DNA from 2 places in the Streptomyces sp. ATLC9 genome. Region 1 is predicted to be linked to the other one. Evidence: riboswitches for the same ligand, from Rfam matches in the RefSeq annotation. Region 1 holds a riboswitch; the other holds the start of a gene.
What was found. A riboswitch is a leader RNA that binds a small molecule or an ion and turns the genes downstream of it on or off. The one in region 1 is predicted to bind cobalamin.
Positions count from the first base shown of each region.

Region 2: linked by a shared signal. The riboswitch ahead of AC2CJA_RS20595 (GHMP family kinase ATP-binding protein) and the one ahead of AC2CJA_RS22225 (ribonucleoside-diphosphate reductase subunit alpha) in region 1 are both predicted to bind cobalamin.

Region 1 covers NZ_JBXUOY010000273.1:1,816-5,291, reverse strand. The annotation lists gene AC2CJA_RS22240 (extracellular solute-binding protein) at 1-45, opposite strand, end outside; gene AC2CJA_RS22235 (GntR family transcriptional regulator) at 403-1,161, shown strand; gene AC2CJA_RS22230 (hypothetical protein) at 1,274-1,444, opposite strand; cobalamin riboswitch at 1,506-1,652, shown strand; gene AC2CJA_RS22225 (ribonucleoside-diphosphate reductase subunit alpha) at 1,777-3,476, shown strand, end outside.
Region 2 covers NZ_JBXUOY010000229.1:770-4,245, reverse strand. The annotation lists gene AC2CJA_RS20600 (cysteine synthase family protein) at 1-324, opposite strand, end outside; gene AC2CJA_RS20595 (GHMP family kinase ATP-binding protein) at 321-1,241, opposite strand; cobalamin riboswitch at 1,369-1,606, opposite strand; gene AC2CJA_RS20590 (acyl-CoA thioesterase) at 1,663-2,025, shown strand; partial or broken gene AC2CJA_RS20585 ((2Fe-2S) ferredoxin domain-containing protein) at 2,180-2,624, shown strand; gene AC2CJA_RS20580 (superoxide dismutase) at 2,998-3,476, shown strand, end outside.

The sequences.
Region 1 (3,476 bases):
CATCATCGCCGCGGCACCGATCGCCGCTACGAGCTTGTGCTTCACGTGCTTCTCCTTCGGGATGCCAGAGTCCCCCCGCCCGCCGTCCGAGATTTCCGCTCCCGCCGGATGGCCGCGTCTGCCGTACCGTGCGTGGCGGGCGCCGGGATGCGTCGACATGCGACGAGTACGGCCCGTGGGGCTGGGCTGGCCTGTAGTGGTTTAGACCAGTGCCCGCAGCTTGGCCTAGACCTATATCGCTGTCAACGGTGTATAAAGCTCGCGGTCGCATCCGTTACCGGACCGACATCTGGGCCGGGACGCCCCCGGGGACGGCGGCCGTGCCACGATGTGATCCGCTACGTACGGAGGAAGCCGGTGACGGCACTGGAGAAGTCGAGACACGAGCCGGAAAGGCGCGCGATGCAGAGCGACGGGGCCACGAACAGCGCCGCCGGGCGCACCGCGCGCGTGCCCAAGTACTACCGGCTCAAGCGCCATCTGCTGGAGATGACCGAGACGATGCCCCCGGGCACCCCGGTCCCCCCGGAGCGCACGCTCGCCGGCGAGTTCGACACCTCCCGCACCACCGTGCGCCAGGCACTCCAGGAACTGGTCGTCGAAGGGCGGCTGGAGCGCATCCAGGGCAAGGGCACCTTCGTGGCCAAGCCCAAGGTCGCCCAGGCGCTCCAGCTCACCTCCTACACCGAGGACATGCGGGCCCAGGGCCTGGAACCCGCCTCCCAGCTGCTGGACATCGGCTACGTCAGCGCCGACGACCGGCTCGCCGGACTGCTGGACATCTCCTCCGGGGACCGCGTCCTGCGCATCGAGCGGCTGAGGCTGGCCAGCGGCGAGCCGATGGCCATCGAGACCACGCATCTGTCGCAGAAGCGCTTCCCCGCCCTGCGCCGCAGCCTGGTGAAGTACTCCTCCCTCTACACGGCCCTGGCCGAGGTGTACGACATCCACCTCGCCGAGGCGGAGGAGACCATCGAGACCTCACTGGCCACCCCGCGCGAGGCGGGCCTGCTGGGCACGGACGTCGGCCTGCCGATGCTGATGCTCTCCCGGCACTCGCGCGACACCGAGGGCGAGCCGGTGGAGTGGGTGCGCTCGGTCTACCGCGGCGACCGGTACAAGTTCGTCGCCCGGCTCCAGCGGCCCGGCCGGGGGCGGTGAGCGGGCGCCCGGCCGCCGGCCCGCCGATCCCTCTTCCGCGCCCGTGCGCCCCGCCGGCGGAAAGCCGCTGCGCCACCACGGCCGGGACGCCGCGTGACGACCGTCATGGACATCACCATCCGGGCTGGACATCGCCGTCAGGGCCGCGCACCCGCACGAGTTCGAGACCGTCGGTGAGCTGACGGCCGGGGTGTGTCCCGGGGACGGTCTGCTGGACTTCGGCACCCAGGACCCGTACCTCGCCGTGCCGCGCGACGCCCGGCACCGGGCCGAGGTTCCGCACTCCGCCCGAGGACTCCTGCGACACAACATCTAGGGGTGCTTTCCAGGATTGGCACTAGATGTATGCTCATCTCGCTGTCGCCGCAGGGGAATCCGGTGTGAGTCCGGAGCTGTCCCGCAACGGTGTGCGGCGGGCTGCCCCCGTGTCGTTCGCACGGTCCGGGCCGTGCGCCGCGAGTCCGAGGACCTGCCGACGGTGTTCGTTCACACGTCCGGGCCTCGTGGGTTGGGCCGGCGGACGCGAGTGCGGCGCGCCCTCTTCCGGCCGGGTGTGCCCGTACGCGCCTGTCCCGCCTCCCTCCGGGGCCGCCGGCCCACGAGGGAGAGCACCGAGTGACCATCTCATCAGCGGAGCCCGCCACAGCCTGTGCACCGGCCTCCGTACCGGAGGACGACCGTCCCGGCGCGGCGCTGCTGCGCACCCTGACCGACCTCGCCTCCGACCTGCCCGCCACCGACCCCGGCCGGGTCGCGGCCGCCGCGCTGCGCGGACGCCACCCCGGCGCGGACGAGGAGCAGTTGCGCTCCCTGGCGACCGAGGCCGCGGCCGGCCTCATCGCCGTCGAGCCCGAGTACTCGCGGCTCGCGGCGCGGCTGCTCGCCCCGGCGATCCGCCGGGAAGCCGCCGGGCAGGGCGCGGTGTCGTTCTCGGCCTCGGTGGCGGTCGGCCACCGGCAGGGGCTGATCGCCGACCGCACGGCCGGCTTCGTCGCCGAGCACGCCGGGCGGCTCGACGCGCTGGCCGAGGACGCCCTCGAAGACGGCGCCGACGACCGCTTCGGCTACTTCGGGCTGCGCACGGTCCACTCCCGCTACCTGCTGCGCCACCCGGTGACGCGCGCCGTGATCGAGACCCCGCAGCACTTCCTGCTGCGCGTGGCCTGCGGGCTGGCCGCCGACTCCTCCCGGGAGGCGCTGGAGGAGGTCGCCGAGCTGTACCGGCTCACCAGCACGCTGTCCTACCTCCCCTCCTCCCCCACCCTGTTCAACTCCGGCACCCGCCATCCCCAGATGTCCTCCTGCTACCTGCTGGACTCCCCCCGGGACGAGCTGGACTCGCTCTACGAGCGCTACCACCAGGTCGCCCGCCTGTCCAAGCACGCCGGCGGCATCGGGCTGTCCTTCTCGCGGATCCGCTCGCGCGGCTCGCTGATCCGCGGTACCAACGGCCACTCCGGCGGCATCGTGCCGTTCCTGCGGACCCTTGACGCCTCGGTCGCGGCCGTCAACCAGGGCGGCCGGCGCAAGGGCGCGGCCTGCGTCTATCTGGAGACCTGGCACGCGGACATCGAGGAGTTCCTCGAACTGCGCGACAACACCGGCGAGGACGCCCGCCGCACCCACAACCTCAACATCGCCCACTGGATCCCGGACGAGTTCATGCGCCGGGTCGAGGCGGACGCCGACTGGTCGCTGTTCTCCCCCTGCGACGTCCCCGAACTGGTGGACCTGTGGGGTGAGGGGTTCGACGCCGCCTACCGCCGCGCGGAGGCCGCCGGGCTGGCGGTGCGGGCGATCGCGGCGCGCACCCTCTACGCCCGGATGATGCGCACCCTCGCCCAGACCGGCAACGGCTGGATGACCTTCAAGGACACCGCCAACCGCACGGCCAACCAGACCGCCGAGCCGGGCGGCGTCGTCCACTCCTCCAACCTCTGCACCGAGATCCTGGAGGTCACCGAGGACGGCGAGACGGCCGTGTGCAACCTGGGCTCGGTCAACCTCGCCGCCCATCTGCGCGCCCCCGCCGACGGGGGCCCGCGCCCCGGCGAGGAACTGGACTGGGAGCGGCTGGACGCCACCGTCCGCACCGCCGTCACCTTCCTCGACCGCGTGGTGGACGTCAACTACTACCCGACCGGGCAGGCCGCCGCCTCCAACTCCCGCTGGCGCCCGGTGGGTCTGGGGCTGATGGGTCTGCAGGACGTGTTCTTCCGGCTGCGGCTGCCCTTCGACTCCCCCGGGGCCAGGAGGCTGTCCACCCGGATCTCCGAGCGGATCATGCTCGCCGCCTACGAGGCCTCCGCCGCTCT
Region 2 (3,476 bases), on a different contig from region 1:
GTTCCGCGACGGCCTGACCTGTTCGACGGTGGCGCCGAGGATCTCCAGCTGGGCGAGCGTGGTCGCGTCGACCGTGGTGGACGCCACGATGTGGCACCGCATGCCGTACCGGTGACAGGCGAGCGCCAGCGCGTACGCGTAGATGCCGCTGGAGCTGTCGACCAGGGTCTGCCCCGGCCGGACCGTGCCCCGCTCCAGCAGGTGCCGGACGGCGGCGAGGGCCGAGTAGACCTTCATCGACTCGAACCGGAGCAGGATCGTTTCTTCGGTGAGCCGGACCAGGTCCGGGACCTTCAGGGCGTCGGTGATGTGGGGGTGGATCACCCGTAGCCTCCTTGGGTGAATGAGCACTGGTGGCCGAGCGAGTGGAAGAAAGCCGACAGTTCGGACCTGGTGTCGGCGTCCGGGCGGCGGGTGAAGAGGTATCCGGCCAGGCAGCCGGTGTGGGCGACGAAGACGCCGTCGGCCCCGAACCGCTCGCGGTGGGCGAGCAGATCGCCGAACGCCGCCTTGGGCAGCACCTCCTGGGACAGCGAGGCGCTGACGGTCGTGGCACGGGCGACGGCCGCCGGGTCACCCGAGCCGAAGCCCTTGAGGAGATCGGCCAGGCACCGTTCGTACTCCTCCCCGCGCCACCGGTAGTGCTCCAGCAGCAGGGGCGTGACGGCGGCGGTGTCCACCGAACCGGGCTCGCGGACGAACGCGGTGTGGAAGCCGATGCCCGTGCCCAGCCGCCGGACCACTCGGTGCCGGCCGCTGAGGTACAGCGCGAACTCGTCGAGGAAGACGCTGTCGGCCCGCTCGATCGACGCCAGGACGCCGAGCACCACGTCCAGGTCCCAGGGCAGGGAGAAGAGCCGGAACAGGCAGCGCAGCGTCGCCACGACGTCCGCGGTGGAACTGGCCATCCCCACGCCCACCGGCAGGTCGGAGTGCGTGCTCCAGGTCCCCGGAGGCAGGGCGAGGCCGTAGTGCTCCAGGAAGAGCCGGGCCGCGGTCGCCGCCTTCTCGCCGAGCGGCGGCCTCGGCGGGCCGGCCGCGCCTCCCGGGGTGAAGTACACCCAGGAGTGCCGGTCCACGGGGAAGGACACCAGGGCGATGTCCGGACCGGCGCCCGCCCGCAGCGGCCCCTGGTACAGCTCGCCCAGGGTGCCGTGGCAGACGCCGGACACGGTGCTGCCCGGTCCGCCGGGCCGGGGGTCGGCCCGCCCCGCGGGAACGGCGGAGACCTTCGTGGTCACGAGCACGCCCTCCTCCCGCAGTCCAGCCCCGGGCACCGGTCGGTGAGGAGGTGCGGCCACGCGCACGCGGCGCGGCCTTCCGTACCGCCGACCCAGTCCTCGAGGTCACCGTGAGCAGCCCGCGCGTCCCGCACGGGCGCAGTGGCAGGTCTTCGGACTCGCGGGCACGCCCGCCGGAGAACCGGCGGACACCTACCGGCCGTCGCTTCCCAGGCCCGGTATGCCGGGCCCAGTGCTGGATGACGGCGGTCGTTCCCGCTCACCGCTGCGGGACAGTCCCGGATTCCCACCGGGTTCCCTCTTGCGTCACGCCACCGGACGTCCGGGCCGGACGGGAGGCGTGAACCGACTGCGCGCATCAGCGTAGGCAAACCCGACTTCCCGCGACAGCACCTGTTGCACGGTTGTCCTGAAGTAATCGGTGCGCGCGGCGCCGTGGACGCGCCCCGGACGCGGTGCGGGGTGGGCCGGAGGTCCCCGGCCCACCCGGGCAGGGGCCGCTCGGGGCCGGTACGGCGACGGCCCGGCCGTGACCGTGTCGGTGGACCGGATGTCCTTCCTGTCCCCGGTACGCGCCGGTGATCTGCTGGGCGTCCACGCCGAGTTGGAGCGGGCCGGGCGGACCTCGATGACCACCGCGGTGCGGGTGACCGCCGAACGCTGGAACGCCTCGGGGCCGGTGGCAGAAGTGGCCACCGCCCGGCTGACGTTCGTCGCGGTCGACGCCGAGGGCCGGCCCCGCCCGGTTCCGCCGCTGGAGCCGGCCGAGCAGGCCGGTATCTGACCAGCCTTCCGGGCGGCCCCGGCCTGGGCCGCCGCCGCGACCGGCGAGCGGACACCCGGCCTCCCGCCGCCCCGAGCGGGCGGTGCCGTGCGAGCCGTCGGGCACGTGCCGTCCTCAGCCGGAGCGGATCCCCAGGAGAGAGGAGCGCGCCGTCGTGCGCCAGGAGTCTGAGAGAAGCGGTCCGGCGCCGTGCCGGGTCACGGTGTGCCGGGACTGCCGCTGCGGCAGCGCCAAGGTGGCCGGCGTCGACCACGCCGGGCAGGTCGCGCGGTTGCGCCGGGAGACGCGGGTACGGATCGCCGGCTGTCTGGGCGTGTGCGAGCGGGCCAACGTGGTCGTGGTGCGGCCCTCGTCCGCCGGGCCTGGGGGGGCGGGGGCCGGCGCCCGGGGTTGGGGGGGGGCACCTCCCGGCGGCCGGCGGGCGGCCGGGCGCACGGCCGGCCTGGTTCGGTCTGGTCAACGACCCCGCCGCGATCGAGGACATCGCCGCCTGGGTCCGGGCCGGCGGGCCGGGCGTCGCGCCCTGCCCCGAGGTGCTGGAGCTGTACGCCTTCGCCCCGCCCGGGAGGCATCGGGCGGGGCCCGGCGCGCCGCCGTGACCTGCACGGCCCGAGCCGGGGACCCGGCTCGGGCGTACACGCGGGAGGGGTGACCGGACGGTCTCCGGAAGGCCACCGCTTTCCGGCGGGGAGGCCCTCCGGGGCGTCCGTCACCGCCTCGTGCGGCCGGCGAGGGACGAGTACGGGTCAGGGGCCCTGTGGCCAGGGGCGGGGCCGGCCGGGACCGGCGGGTGCCGGGTGAGAAGACGATCACCCCTCGGGAGGGGCGCCCTGTCGATGGCGCCGCATCACCGAAAGCTGACGGGCCGGCCCCGCCCTTCCATGCTGCTGCATTGAAGTTGTTGTTGCAACTGACTCGCAATAAGGGCAGGCTGGCTTGCGACGATCACCCACCTGAAAGGGGCTGTGCCTGATGGGCGCCTACGCGCTTCCGGACCTGCCGTACGACTACTCCGCGCTCGCTCCCGCCATCACGCCGGAGATCCTGGAGCTGCACCACGCCAAGCACCACGCCGCCTACGTCAAGGGCGCCAACGACACCCTCGAGCAGATCGCCGAAGCCCGCGACGAGGACCGGATCACCCCGGCCGCTCTGGTGGGCCTGGAGAAGACCTTCGCCTTCAACCTCTCCGGTCACGTGCTGCACTCGATCTTCTGGCGGAACCTCTCCCCGGACGGCGGCGACCGCCCCGACGGTGCCCTGGCCGGCGCCATCGACGAACACCTCGGCGGCTTCGAGGCGTTCAGGAAGCAGCTCACCGTGGCCACCACGAGCGTCCAGGGCTCCGGGTGGGGCGTGCTGGCCTGGGAGCCGCTGGGCCGCCGCCTTATCGTGGAGCAGGTCTACGACCACCACGGCAACGTCGGCCAGGGCAGCGTGCCGCTGCTGGT